4 regions of the Anoxybacillus sp. ST4 genome follow, and region 4 is predicted to be linked to each of the others. Evidence: riboswitches for the same ligand, from Rfam matches in the RefSeq annotation. Region 4 holds a riboswitch; each other region holds the start of a gene.
The links. Region 4 has a riboswitch for S-adenosylmethionine ahead of K1I44_RS05300 (methionine biosynthesis PLP-dependent protein). Riboswitches for the same ligand answer to the same signal wherever they lie in the genome.

Region 1: it holds a riboswitch for S-adenosylmethionine, as region 4 does, so the genes downstream of both, mtnK (S-methyl-5-thioribose kinase) here and K1I44_RS05300 (methionine biosynthesis PLP-dependent protein) in region 4, are expected to answer to the same signal.
Region 2: it holds a riboswitch for S-adenosylmethionine, as region 4 does, so the genes downstream of both, K1I44_RS09210 (methionine ABC transporter ATP-binding protein) here and K1I44_RS05300 (methionine biosynthesis PLP-dependent protein) in region 4, are expected to answer to the same signal.
Region 3: it holds a riboswitch for S-adenosylmethionine, as region 4 does, so the genes downstream of both, mtnW (2,3-diketo-5-methylthiopentyl-1-phosphate enolase) here and K1I44_RS05300 (methionine biosynthesis PLP-dependent protein) in region 4, are expected to answer to the same signal.

Annotation. Positions count from the first base shown of each region.
Region 1 is NZ_JAHZOE010000010.1:51,193-54,298, reverse strand. Features, by position in the region: gene K1I44_RS08400 (pyridoxal phosphate-dependent aminotransferase) at 1-43, opposite strand, end outside; gene K1I44_RS08395 (carbon-nitrogen family hydrolase) at 140-934, shown strand; SAM riboswitch class I at 1,021-1,120, shown strand; gene mtnK (S-methyl-5-thioribose kinase) at 1,193-2,362, shown strand; gene mtnA (S-methyl-5-thioribose-1-phosphate isomerase) at 2,373-3,106, shown strand, end outside.
Region 2 is NZ_JAHZOE010000012.1:46,741-49,846, reverse strand. Features, by position in the region: gene K1I44_RS09220 (response regulator transcription factor) at 1-92, opposite strand, end outside; gene K1I44_RS09215 (hypothetical protein) at 477-950, shown strand; SAM riboswitch class I at 1,273-1,378, shown strand; gene K1I44_RS09210 (methionine ABC transporter ATP-binding protein) at 1,454-2,482, shown strand; gene K1I44_RS09205 (methionine ABC transporter permease) at 2,472-3,106, shown strand, end outside.
Region 3 is NZ_JAHZOE010000010.1:54,347-57,452, forward strand. Features, by position in the region: gene K1I44_RS08400 (pyridoxal phosphate-dependent aminotransferase) at 1-1,082, shown strand, start outside; SAM riboswitch class I at 1,172-1,278, shown strand; gene mtnW (2,3-diketo-5-methylthiopentyl-1-phosphate enolase) at 1,339-2,559, shown strand; gene K1I44_RS08410 (2-hydroxy-3-keto-5-methylthiopentenyl-1-phosphate phosphatase) at 2,556-3,106, shown strand, end outside.
Region 4 is NZ_JAHZOE010000005.1:5,346-8,451, forward strand. Features, by position in the region: gene metC (cystathionine beta-lyase) at 1-37, opposite strand, end outside; gene K1I44_RS05300 (methionine biosynthesis PLP-dependent protein) at 41-1,144, opposite strand; SAM riboswitch class I at 1,217-1,324, opposite strand; partial or broken gene K1I44_RS05305 (RNA-guided endonuclease InsQ/TnpB family protein) at 1,641-2,177, shown strand; gene K1I44_RS05310 (DODA-type extradiol aromatic ring-opening family dioxygenase) at 2,348-3,106, shown strand.

The sequences.
Region 1 (3,106 bases), on a different contig from region 4:
TCGGTAGTTGCTGTAACAAGTTCGATTGCGGAAATGTCGTCATTTTGCCCACCTACTTCACAAAAAGGTTGAAATTCTAGTCAAACATCATATATTGTAAAAATCAAAATGTAAAGAAAATTTTTTCGAGGTGAAACGAATGAATATTGCTTGTATACAAATGGACATTGCCTTTGGGGAGCCGGAAAAAAATAAACAAACCGTCATGCGCTACATGGAACAAATTGCCCGTAACGTCGACGTCGTCGTCTTGCCAGAGCTATGGACGACAGGATACGATTTAGCGAGACTTGGCGATATCGCCGATGAAAACGGCGAACATACAAAAACGTTTCTTTCTTCGCTTGCACGCGCGTACAATGTGCATATTGTCGGCGGATCGGTAGCGAAAAAGACGGAAAGACAAATAACGAACACGATGTACGTCGTCGATCGAAACGGTCATGTCGTTAGCGAATATAGTAAACTTCATTTGTTCAAATTGATGGATGAACATAAACATTTGCAAGCTGGGGAAACGACGGGCATATTTTCGCTTGACGGCGTGACGGGCGCAGGCGTCATTTGTTATGACATTCGCTTTCCGGAATGGATTCGCACGCATGCGCTTCACGGCGCCGAAGTGCTATTTGTCGTCGCCGAATGGCCGCTCGCTCGCCTGCATCATTGGCGCACGTTGTTAATGGCGCGCGCGATTGAAAATCAATGTTACGTCGTCGCTTGCAACCGAGCAGGAAAAGATCCGAACAACGAATTTGCCGGCCACTCGATGATCGTTGACCCATGGGGACACATCATCGCTGAAGGGGATGAACGAGAGGCGATCGTGATGGCGACGATCGATATGAATGACGTGCAACATGTGCGCGCACGCATCCCGATTTTTTCCGATCGCCGTCCAGATGTGTATAAAAAATTTTTAAAAAATGATTGACAAACGAGCATGAAGCGATGTATGATTCGAATCAAGCGAATTCACGAAACTTTTTCATTGTTACAAACATTCGAATAATACAAACACTCTTATCAAGAGCAGGTGGAGGGACGAGCCCGATGAAACCCGGCAACCGGCGATGACGCACGGTGCTAATTCTTGCAGCAGTAGGCTGAGAGATAAGAGGTGCGAAGCAAACTTCAAACCTCTTTCGTTCAGCGAAAGAGGTTTTTTATTTATGCTAAGGGAGGAATTACTATGTACGAACCGTTAACAGAGCAAAAGGCGGTCGCGCTCGCGATTCGTTTAGGGCTATTCCAAGAAGATGCGCTTCTTTCATGCCAAGAAATTGGCGATGGCAACTTAAACCTCGTCTTTCGCATCGTCAACGAGCGCACAAACGACAGCATCATCATAAAACAAGCGTTGCCGTACGCGAAAGTCGTCGGTGAAAGCTGGCCGCTCACATTAAAGCGCGCAACAATCGAAAGCCAAGCGTTGCGCACGTTCGCAAGCTACGTCCCTCAGTATGTACCAAAAGTGTATTATTCCGATGAGACTTTAGCGATTACAGTGATGGAAGATTTATCACATTTACAAATCGCGCGCCGCGGGCTGATCGAAGGAAAAACGTTCCCGCACTTGTCACAACATATTGGGGAATTTATCGCCAAAACAGCGTTTTATACATCGGATTTTGGCATGAATCAACAACAAAAAAAGAAGCTCGCCCAACAATTTACAAACCCTGAACTATGTAAAATTACGGAAGATCTCGTCTTTACCGACCCGTTTTTTGACCACGACACGAACAGCTTTGAAACGGAGCTTCGTGCTGATGTCGAGCAGCTTTGGCAAGATGATGAACTCAAGCGCGAAGCAGCGAAATTAAAACGGCTCTTTTTAACAAAAGCAGACGTGTTGCTTCATGGCGACTTACATACCGGAAGCATATTCGCAAGCGACGATGACACGAAAGTAATTGATCCAGAATTTGCATTTTACGGTCCGATCGGCTTTGATTTAGGGCAATTTTTTGCCAATTTACTATTAAACGCCCTCTCTCGCCATGAAAGCGAACGCGAGCCGCTCTTTACACATATTGAAAAAACGTGGGACGTGTTTGTTCGCACATTTACAACATGTTGGCAAGAAAGCAACGAACCGTATGCGCGCGTTTCTTTCGTGCTCGACGACATCATGAACGATGCGCTCGTCGAAGCGATCGGATTTGCTGGTTGCGAAGTCATTCGCCGCACGATCGGCTTAGCGCACGTAGCTGATTTGGACGAATTGCCGCTTGAACGGCGGCTAGAAGCAAAACGGCACGCTCTTCGCCTCGGACGCGAGCTCATCGTGCAACGTGAACATTTGCCGATTCATGCTATCAAACGTCTCGTACAACAAACGGTACATGTCAACAGCTAGGAGGAAGACGATGAAATCTGTACAATGGCACGATACACATATTACGATTTTAAACCAACAAGCATTGCCTCATAAGACTGAATATTTAGAATTAAAAAACATAAAAGACGTATGGGACGCGATCGTCGCGCTCAACGTACGCGGAGCGCCGGCGATCGGCATGACGGCCGCCTTCGGGTTAGCGCTCGCGGCGAAATCGTATGAAACGAACGACTTAGCACAGTTTCACGCCAACTTAAAGCGCGACCGCGACTATTTAGCGAGCTCGCGCCCGACCGCCGTCAATTTATTTTGGGCGCTTGACCGGCTCATGAAAAGCGTCGCCAACGCCACCTCGGTCAATGAAGCGAAAACGACGCTCATTCATGAAGCGATTTGCATTCAAGTTGAAGATGAAGACGTATGCCGACGCATCGGCGAACATGCCCTTTCTTTGTTCCAAGACGGCGATCGCATCATGACGATTTGCAATGCGGGGGCGATTGCTACCGCCCGATACGGCACGGCGCTCGCACCGTTTCATTTAGCGAAAGAAAAAGGAATGACGCTTCATGCGTACGCTTGCGAAACGCGCCCTGTGCTGCAAGGTGCGCGGCTTACCGCTTGGGAACTTTCGCAAGCTGGCGTCGATGTGACGCTCATTACAGACAATATGGCGGCGCAAACGATGAAAGCAAAGCGCATTTCTGCCGTCATCGTCGGGGCAGACCGCATTGCCGCCAACGGCGATACAGCGAACAAAAT
Region 2 (3,106 bases), on a different contig from region 4:
ACAACCGTTATGCTACTTTCGTTTTCCAACAATTTTTCCAAACCAAGCAAATAGACAGGATCGGAATCAACAAGCAATGTACGAATAGTCATGCGATTTCCCTCTCTACTCTTTTCCTAAATTCTACTTCATTTAATAAACTTTGTCATTTGTTTTAAAGGAATTGGCGGATTTTCGCCAAAAAATTGGCGGAAAATACGGATTTTTTTCTTTTCTATTTTTGGTAAATTGAAAATAGCTGATCAGCTAATTTTTGAGAAGAAGCGGAGGAGTGTAAGCAATGTATAAGTTGAAATAAAGAATGTCTGATTTTTATACAATACGGTATACCTATGGTGAGTAATCAGCTAAATAAAAATTTCTATTTAATATTCATGATACCGATGTTTAACTGACGCTAATGTACAAGTCTATCTCATTATGGACAAGTAGCGGAGAACTAGCATTACAATTGGACTATGCGAGGAGAGAAAATAATGAAAAGTAAATTTAGAAGGCTTATTTTAGTCCCTACCCTAGCATTAACTGTTACTCTGTTATTAGATGGGTTTTTTGGATCGTTAATTACTACTGAAGCTAGTACGCTCCCGAAACGAGTATATAAAGAGGGTAATGTAACAATTATAGTTACTCCTGCAGTAGGGAGTTCAATAGCGAAATTAAGCAATTCAAAATCAAAAATTACTCCACTTGATACTATTATCCGAGGAAATAAAGAAACAAAAACGGTTCAGAGTATGTATGGTACAGTGACGATGACAGTTACGTACGATCGAAATCTAACCACTAAGTCCTCTACTATTACAGGAATTTATTCTTTAGTGAATACAGATTCTTACTTAAAATTAGTTGATAAATGGTATACATCTAGTGTTGCACAAGCTGACTACTATGACTCTTTTCATAAAGTGTATGTAACGATTAGAATTACAAAAGAAGAGTGTAATTAAAGGGTTCGTTTGGCATGTAACTATGTATGCCTGCAATTGGAAAGTTTAACTTCATTTTTTGAACTGAAGAGGCTGATCTGAAACGCTAATGCGTGTTGGGTCAGTCTTTTGCATTTTAACAAAGCGGCGGGTTTGTTCGTAGTCCGACATCCAAAGAGTAGTGGTTTCTCATGCTATATATTCAGTTCACTTGATTATGAAGGGGAAATAGTTGAAAAATTTTTATTGACACTGTCCTTCTTTCGATGATATACTCACCTTTGTAATTTAAAATGATCCTCAAACATATTAAAACGTTAACTGAATAAAGCGTTTAAAAGCGCTCTTATCAAGAGAGGTGGAGGGATGTGCCCGATGAAACCCGGCAACCGTCAGCGCTGCTGAAATGGTGCCAATTCACACAAAGCGTTTGCTTTGAGAGATAAGAGACAGAACGGACGATTCGCGCCTTTCTGTTCTCTTGAGCAGAAAGGCTTTTTTCATGGAAGGAAGGTGACAGCAACGTGATTACATTATCGAATGTAACAAAAGTGTACAAAGCAGCAAGTGGACATGTGACCGCTGTTGATCGTGTGAACTTGCATATTGAAGCAGGAGAAATTTTTGGCATTATCGGCTATAGCGGTGCAGGAAAAAGTTCGCTCATTCGGTTATTAAACGGATTAGAAAAGCCAACGAGCGGCGAAGTCATCGTCGATGGCAAGGAGATCGGAAAAATTGGCGGAAAACAATTGCGACAAGCGCGCCAGCAAATCGGCATGATTTTCCAACATTTCAATTTACTTTGGTCGCGAACAGTGCGCGAAAATATTGCATTCCCCCTCGAAATTGCCGGCGTCCCGAAAGAGGAGCGAATGAAGCGCGTTGATGAACTAATTCAACTTGTCGGACTGCAAGGAAGGGAAGACGCGTATCCGTCGCAATTGAGCGGAGGACAAAAGCAGCGCGTCGGCATTGCACGCGCGTTAGCGAACAATCCGAAAGTGTTGTTGTGCGACGAGGCGACGTCAGCGCTCGACCCACAAACGACAGATTCCATCTTAGATTTGCTCGTCGACATTAATAAACGTCTCGGTTTAACGATCGTATTAATCACCCATGAAATGCACGTCATTCGTAAAATTTGTGATCGTGTAGCGGTCATGGAAAACGGAAAAATCGTTGAAATGGGTGAAGTGCTTCACGTGTTTCGTAAGCCGGAGCAGCCGATTACGAAGCGTTTCGTTCAACAAGTAACTGAGCCGGAAGAAACGAAAGAAGCGATGTTGCATCTTCTTGAGCGATATCCAAATGGAAAAGTTGTACAGCTTACATTTGTCGGCGAAGCAGCTGAGCAACCGCTCATCACGCACATCATTCGACAATTTGATTTGAACGTGAACATTTTGCAAGGGAAAATTTCGCAAACGCATCACGGTTCATACGGGGTGTTGTTCGTTCATTTAGACGGTGCGAATGAAGAAATCGAGCGAGCGCTCGCTTTTATTCGCCAGCAAGAAGTTGGAGTGGAGGTGTTGGCGAATGTGGAATGAGCTATTTCCGAACGTCGTTTGGGATAAAATATGGGCGGCAACAGCGGAAACGTTATATATGACAGCTATTTCAGTTGCGGCGACGTTTGTGCTCGGCATTTTGCTTGGATTGTTACTCTTTTTAACGTCAAAGGGAAACATATGGGAAAATCGTATCATTAACGGCGTTATCGCATCGTTTGTTAACATTTTCCGTTCGATCCCGTTCATCATTTTAATTATTTTACTCATCCCGTTTACTAAGTTTGTTGTCGGTACGATTCTTGGTGCCAATGCGGCACTGCCGGCGCTCATTATTGGAGCGGCTCCATTTTATGCGCGCATGGTTGAAATTGCGCTTCGTGAAATTGATAAAGGGGTTATTGAAGCGGCAAAAGCGATGGGAGCAACGACAACGACAATCATCTGGAAAGTGCTCCTCCCTGAAGCGCTTCCTGCCCTTGTATCTGGAATTACCGTTACAGCGATCGCTCTCGTTGGCTATACGGCGATGGCGGGAGTTGTCGGTGCTGGGGGGCTTGGGAACTTAGCTTATTTGGAAGGATTCCAGCGTAACAATAACGATGTGACGCTCGTTGCAACAGTGCTCATTTTAGTCATCGTCTTTATCATTCAGTTTGTTGG
Region 3 (3,106 bases), on a different contig from region 4:
AAGGGCGAGATGTTATTAATTTAGGACAAGGAAACCCGGATCAGCCGACGCCTCCGCATATTGTTGCCGCGCTTCAGCAAGCGGCTGCCAACCCGACATATCATAAATATTCGCCATTTCGCGGCTATTCGTTTTTAAAAGAGGCGGTGGCGACGTTTTATAAGCGCGAATATGGGGTAACGATTGATCCAGAAAAAGAAGTCGCCATTTTATTTGGCGGAAAAGCTGGGCTCGTTGAAATGCCGCTTTGTTTAGTAAACGAAGGCGATGTCGTGCTCGTTCCCGATCCCGGTTATCCGGACTATTGGTCGGGCGTTGTGCTGGCGCGGGCGCGCATGGAAATGATGCCGCTGCGAGCGGAAAACAATTTTTTGCCTAATTATGAGGAGTTAGATGAACGTGTCGTAAAACAAGCGAAACTTATGTTTTTAAACTATCCGAACAACCCGACAGGCGCGACAGCGACGGAATCGTTTTTTAAAGAAACGGTTTCGTTTGCACAAAAATACGGCATTGCCGTCGTACACGATTTTGCGTACGGGGCGATCGGTTTTGACGGGAAAAAGCCGGTCAGCTTTTTGCAAACAGAAGGAGCGAAAGACGTCGGCATTGAAATTTACACGTTTTCAAAAACGTACAATATGGCAGGATGGCGCATCGGCTTTGCGGTCGGCAACGAAAGTATGATTGAAGCGATCAACGTTTTGCAAGATCATTTGTATGTGAGCATGTTCGGCGCCATTCAAGAAGCAGCAGCGGTCGCGCTTTTACAGTCGCAACAATGCGTCGCTGAGCTTGTTGCCACGTATGAAGCAAGACGGAATACGTTTATTCGCGCGCTAAAAGACGTCGGTTGGAACGTGCAAGCACCAGCAGGATCTTTTTTTGCGTGGCTTCCGGTGCCAAAAGGATATACGTCTGAGACGTTTGCTGACCTTTTGCTTAATCAAGCGCATGTGGCGGTCGCACCGGGCATCGGTTTTGGGGAACATGGGGAAGGCTACGTGCGCGTAGGGCTATTGACGAGTGAAGAACGGCTAAAAGAAGCAGCGGAACGAATCGGACGGTTGCAACTTTTTTAAAAAATGATTGACAAATGGAGAAAGTGCTGGCATAATTCGAATTACATTTACGAAAAACGAACTGTTCAAAAAATTATATACATTGCGAATTCTTATCAAGAGTAGGCGGAGGGACGAGCCCGATGAAGCCCGGCAACCGACTTAACAGCTGTTAAGCACGGTGCTAATTCTCGCAGCAATCGCTGAGAGATAAGAAGAGACGACTGATCGAACCTCTTCTTATGAAGAGGTTTTTTATTTGTAAAGGAGTGGGAGTATGATTACCGCAACGTATTTCATTCATGATGACAAAGATGTAGCGAAAAAAGCAGAAGGGATCGCGCTTGGGCTCACTGTCGGTTCGTGGACTGATTTGCCGCAGCTTGAACAAGAGCAGTTGAAAAAACATAAAGGGGTTGTAGAGTCGATTGAACAGCTTGAGGAAGATGAGCGCGTCAATACGTATTTCGGGAAGCGACTTAAACGGGCGCTCGTGCGCATTTCGTATCCGAGCATCAATTTTAGCGCCGATTTTCCAGCGATTTTGACGACGACGTTCGGGAAGTTGTCGCTTGATGGAACGATTAAACTCGTTGATCTTACGTTTTCTGATGAATTAAAACGGGCATTTCCCGGTCCACGCTTTGGCATGGACGGCATTCGCGAAAAGCTTGGCGTCTTTGACCGTCCGCTCGTCATGAGCATTTTTAAAGCGGTCATCGGCCGCGATTTGCGATACGTGACCGAACAATTAAAGCTGCAAGCGCTTGGCGGCGTCGATCTCGTTAAAGATGATGAAATTTTGTTTGACAACGACCTTACCCCTTTTGAAAAACGGATCGTCGCAGGAAAACAAGCGTTACAAGACGTGTACGAACAAACAGGGCATCGGACGTTATATGCGGTAAATTTGACAGGAAAAACGTTTCAGCTAAAAGAAAAGGCAAAGCGCGCGGCAGAACTTGGCGCGGACGTATTATTGTTTAACGTCTTTACATACGGGTTAGATGTATTGCAAGCGCTTCGTGAAGATGACGACATTCGCTTGCCGATTATGGCGCATCCGTCGTTTAGCGGAGCGATCGCTTCGTCGCACGTGTATGGCGTCAGTTATGCGCTTTTACTTGGGAAATTGTTGCGCATGGCAGGGGCGGATTTTTCGCTCTTTCCATCGCCGTACGGAAGCGTTGCGCTTGAAAAAGAACAGACGCTTGCAATCGCTCATGAATTAACGAAAGAAGATTTGTTTTTACGCGCATTCCCTGTTCCATCTGCCGGCATTCATCCGGGACTTGTGCCGCTTCTTATGCGCGACTTTGGTATCGATTGTGTCATTAACGCAGGCGGTGGAGTGCACGGACATCCGCAAGGCGCTGTCGGTGGCGGGCAAGCGTTTCGCGCCGCGGTGGAAGCGGTGCTTTCTGGGCGTTCGCTTCATGAGGCTGCGACGGAAAACGAAGCGTTAAAACAAGCGCTTGATTTATGGGGGAGCGCATGATGAAGCCGGTCATTTTTTGCGATTTTGATGGGACGATTACGTTAAACGATAACATTATTGCGCTCATGAAACAGTTTGCCCCGCCGGAGTGGGAAGCGATCAAAGACGATATATTGGCGCAAGCATGTACGGTGCAGGAAGGCGTCGGGCGCATGTTCTCGCTTTTACCGACAACGTTGAAAGAAGATATCGTGCAGTTTTTACTGCGCACCGCGCGCATTCGCGACGGATTTTCTGAGTTTGTCGCGTTTACGAACGAGCGGCAAATTCCGCTTTATATCGTCAGCGGCGGCATCGACTTTTTCGTCTATCCGCTGCTTGACGGGCTCATTGAAAAAGAACGTATTTATTGTAATGGCGCCGATTTTAGCGGCGATACGATTCGCATTACGTGGCCGCATGCGTGCGATGAACATTGCCAAAATGGATGCGGCTGCTGCAAGCCGTCACTTCTTCGTAAACTTGCGCCAGAAGGGGCGAAAACGATCGTCATCGGCGATTCCATTACTGATTTAGCGGCAGCAAAACGAGCCGATCACGTCATCGC
Region 4 (3,106 bases):
GCCATTTATTGTGAACGAGTTGCGTTTGCAAATCCATCTTTTACACCTCTTTCATGCGTTGAAACGCTTGAGTTAAATCGGCAATTAAATCGTCCGCATGTTCAATGCCGACAGAAAAACGCAATAGGCGATTACACACCCCGTTTGCGATGCGAACATCCTCTGGAATATCCATATGCGTTTGCGTCGCTGGATACGTAATAAAACTTTCGACACCGCCTAAACTTTCCGCAAACGTAATGAGCTTTAAACTTCGCAAAAAGGCATCCACCCATTTTTCATCGCGCACGCGAAACGACAACATTCCTCCTCTTCCCGGATACAATACGTCCGTCACATCTTCATGTTCGACTAAAAATTCATATATCGCCTTTGCGTTTTGTTCGTGCTGGCGCATGCGAAGCGCAAGCGTCTTCATGCCGCGAATTAACAGCCATGAATCAAACGGCGACAACACTGCACCGATGGCGTTATGATACATCGCTAGCTGTTCGCACAATTGTTTTCCTTTGGCGACAATGAGCCCGGCTAGCACATCGTTATGTCCGCCTAAATATTTTGTCGCGCTATGAACGACGATGTCGGCTCCTTTTGTGAGCGGCTTTTGCAGTACAGGGGTGTAAAACGTATTATCGACGATAAGAAGCAGCCCATGTTGTTTCGCAAACGCCGCGACCGCTTCGATGTCCGCTTCTTGCATTAAAGGATTCGTTGGCGTCTCTAAAAAAATCGCTTTTGTTTTGTCCGTCACATATGCCTTTACCGCATCAACATCGCGAAAATCGACGTATGTAAACGACAGCCCGTATTTCTTCCATCCTTTTTCAAACAAACGATACGTTCCGCCATATAAATCGGCCGAAACGAGAAAATGGTCGCCGCTTTCAAACAGCGCAAACACCGTTTGAATCGCCGCCATGCCTGAACTACATGCGAAACCTTGATCTCCTTCTTCTAGCTGTGCAATCGCTTCTTCGACAATATGCCTTGTCGGGTTTCCCGTCCGAATGTAATCATACCCTGTCGACTGCCCGATGCCTTCATGCCGATACGCCGTTGAAAAATATACTGGTGGATTGACCGTTCCCGTCGCTCTCTCGCTCCGATTGCCAATTTGCGCTAACCGCGTTTCAATATGACTCATTCGCTCTCTTCCTTTCTAAAAAAATAAAAGCCTTCAAAGAAGAAGGCTTTTTTGTCCATAGACAATCGCTTCTTCTTATCTTCCGAATTGAACGCCAATTCGCTGGATTTAGCACCTGACCGTTTCTGGCTGGTTGCTGAAGCTTCATCGGGCCAGTCCCTCCGCTTCTCTCGATAAGAACGCAAAACAATATCGAATTTTCTGATTTTAAATTAATGTACATCATTTACAACAAAATTGCAACTGTTTTTTATTCCCCTTTCAACAACAAACAGCATGCATCCCATCAAAGATATGGCACATATATTTGCACTTCACATGTAAAAATAGACAAATCAAATCGATATATGGTAAAGTGGGGGCAAAAGTGAAGGAGGTTGGAAACAGTTAAAATAAATTTATAAAATTTAGCCAAACTCTATATACAACTTACAAAATGATTCAGGGGTTGGTAAAAGATGATAAAGACTTATAAGGTCATGCTTTTGCCAAACCAAAAAAAGTGAAGAAGTTGGAGAAAAGACTTAAAAGGCTACAACGTAAACTAGCGAAAAAATATGAGGAAAATAAAATAAAAACAGAAGGAGGTGAATTCCGTTACAGAAAAACAAACAATATAAAGAAGTTGGAATTCCTTGTTTTAAAAACGTATCGAAGGCTGAAACATATCAGGCACGATTATATTCATCAAATCACTGCATCTTTGGTGAAAACCAAGCCAGAGTATGTTGTGATGGAGAGCTTACATACTCATGGAATGTTAAAGAACAGAAAGCTATCGAAAGCTGTACAAGAACAAACATTCCGCGAGTTTAAAAGGCAAATGGAATATAAATGTGCTTGGAATGGGATCAAGTTTATAGTTGCAGATCGATTCTTCCCTTCGTCTAAAACTTGCAGTCATTGTGGTGCTGTAAAAGATAAACTTTCTTTATCAGAAAGAACGTTTGTATGCGATGAATGTGGAAACAAAATAGACAGGGATGTAAACGCAAGTATAAACCTAAAAAATTATGGCAAATCAATAGCCTAGCAATTGATATGTACCCATTCGTTAGTGGGGAGTTTAAGCCTTCGAAGCGCCATATCAAACGAGAGTAGTTTTGGCGAAATCGGGCGCGATGAACAAGGAAAGAAACATAGGTCTTTATAAGATTTTTAGCTATCTTATAAAGCCTTATAAGTTTTCTGTAACGGAATATAATGACTGCTTTATTTCTCGCGCACGGATCACCAATGTTAGCTATTGAAGATAGCGCATATGCATCGTTTTTAACCAATTTCGGTAAACGCATAGATGCAAAAGCAATCGTTTTATTTACTGCACATTGGACGACGCGTCAACCGACCGTTTCATCAATTGACGGAACGTATGAGATGATTTATGATTTTTCCGGTTTCCCACGTGAATTGTATGAAGTAACTTATGCTGCACAAGGTTCAGTCGAATGGGCAAAACGCGTCCAACATCATCTGAAGCACGTCTCCCCCATCGTCAATATCGACGAGAAGCGCGGACTTGACCACGGCTCATGGGTATTGTTAAGCCGACTATTTCCAAAAGCAAACGTTCCAATTATTCAGGCATCCGTTGTTCCTTCGTGGACACCAAAGCAGCTATTTCAACTTGGTAAAGCGTTACGCCCGTTGCGTGACGAAGGTGTCATGATCATCGGTAGTGGTGGCACAGTGCACAATTTAATGGCGCTTCGCTGGGATGAACAAACGAAAGCAGATTGTTGGGCTGTCGCCTTTGATGATTGGTTGCTTGCTCAGTCATCTGCCCATAGTGAAGATGTGTTTCACTATGAAGAAAAAGCCCCTTATGCTAAACAAGCCGTCCCGACTCAAGAACATTTAGCACCGTACTGGATTGCTTACGGAGCCGGCAATCGCTCGCCACATGTTTTATTCCGAGAATACGAGTACGGAAACTTAAGCCTTTTAGCTGTATCATTTTAA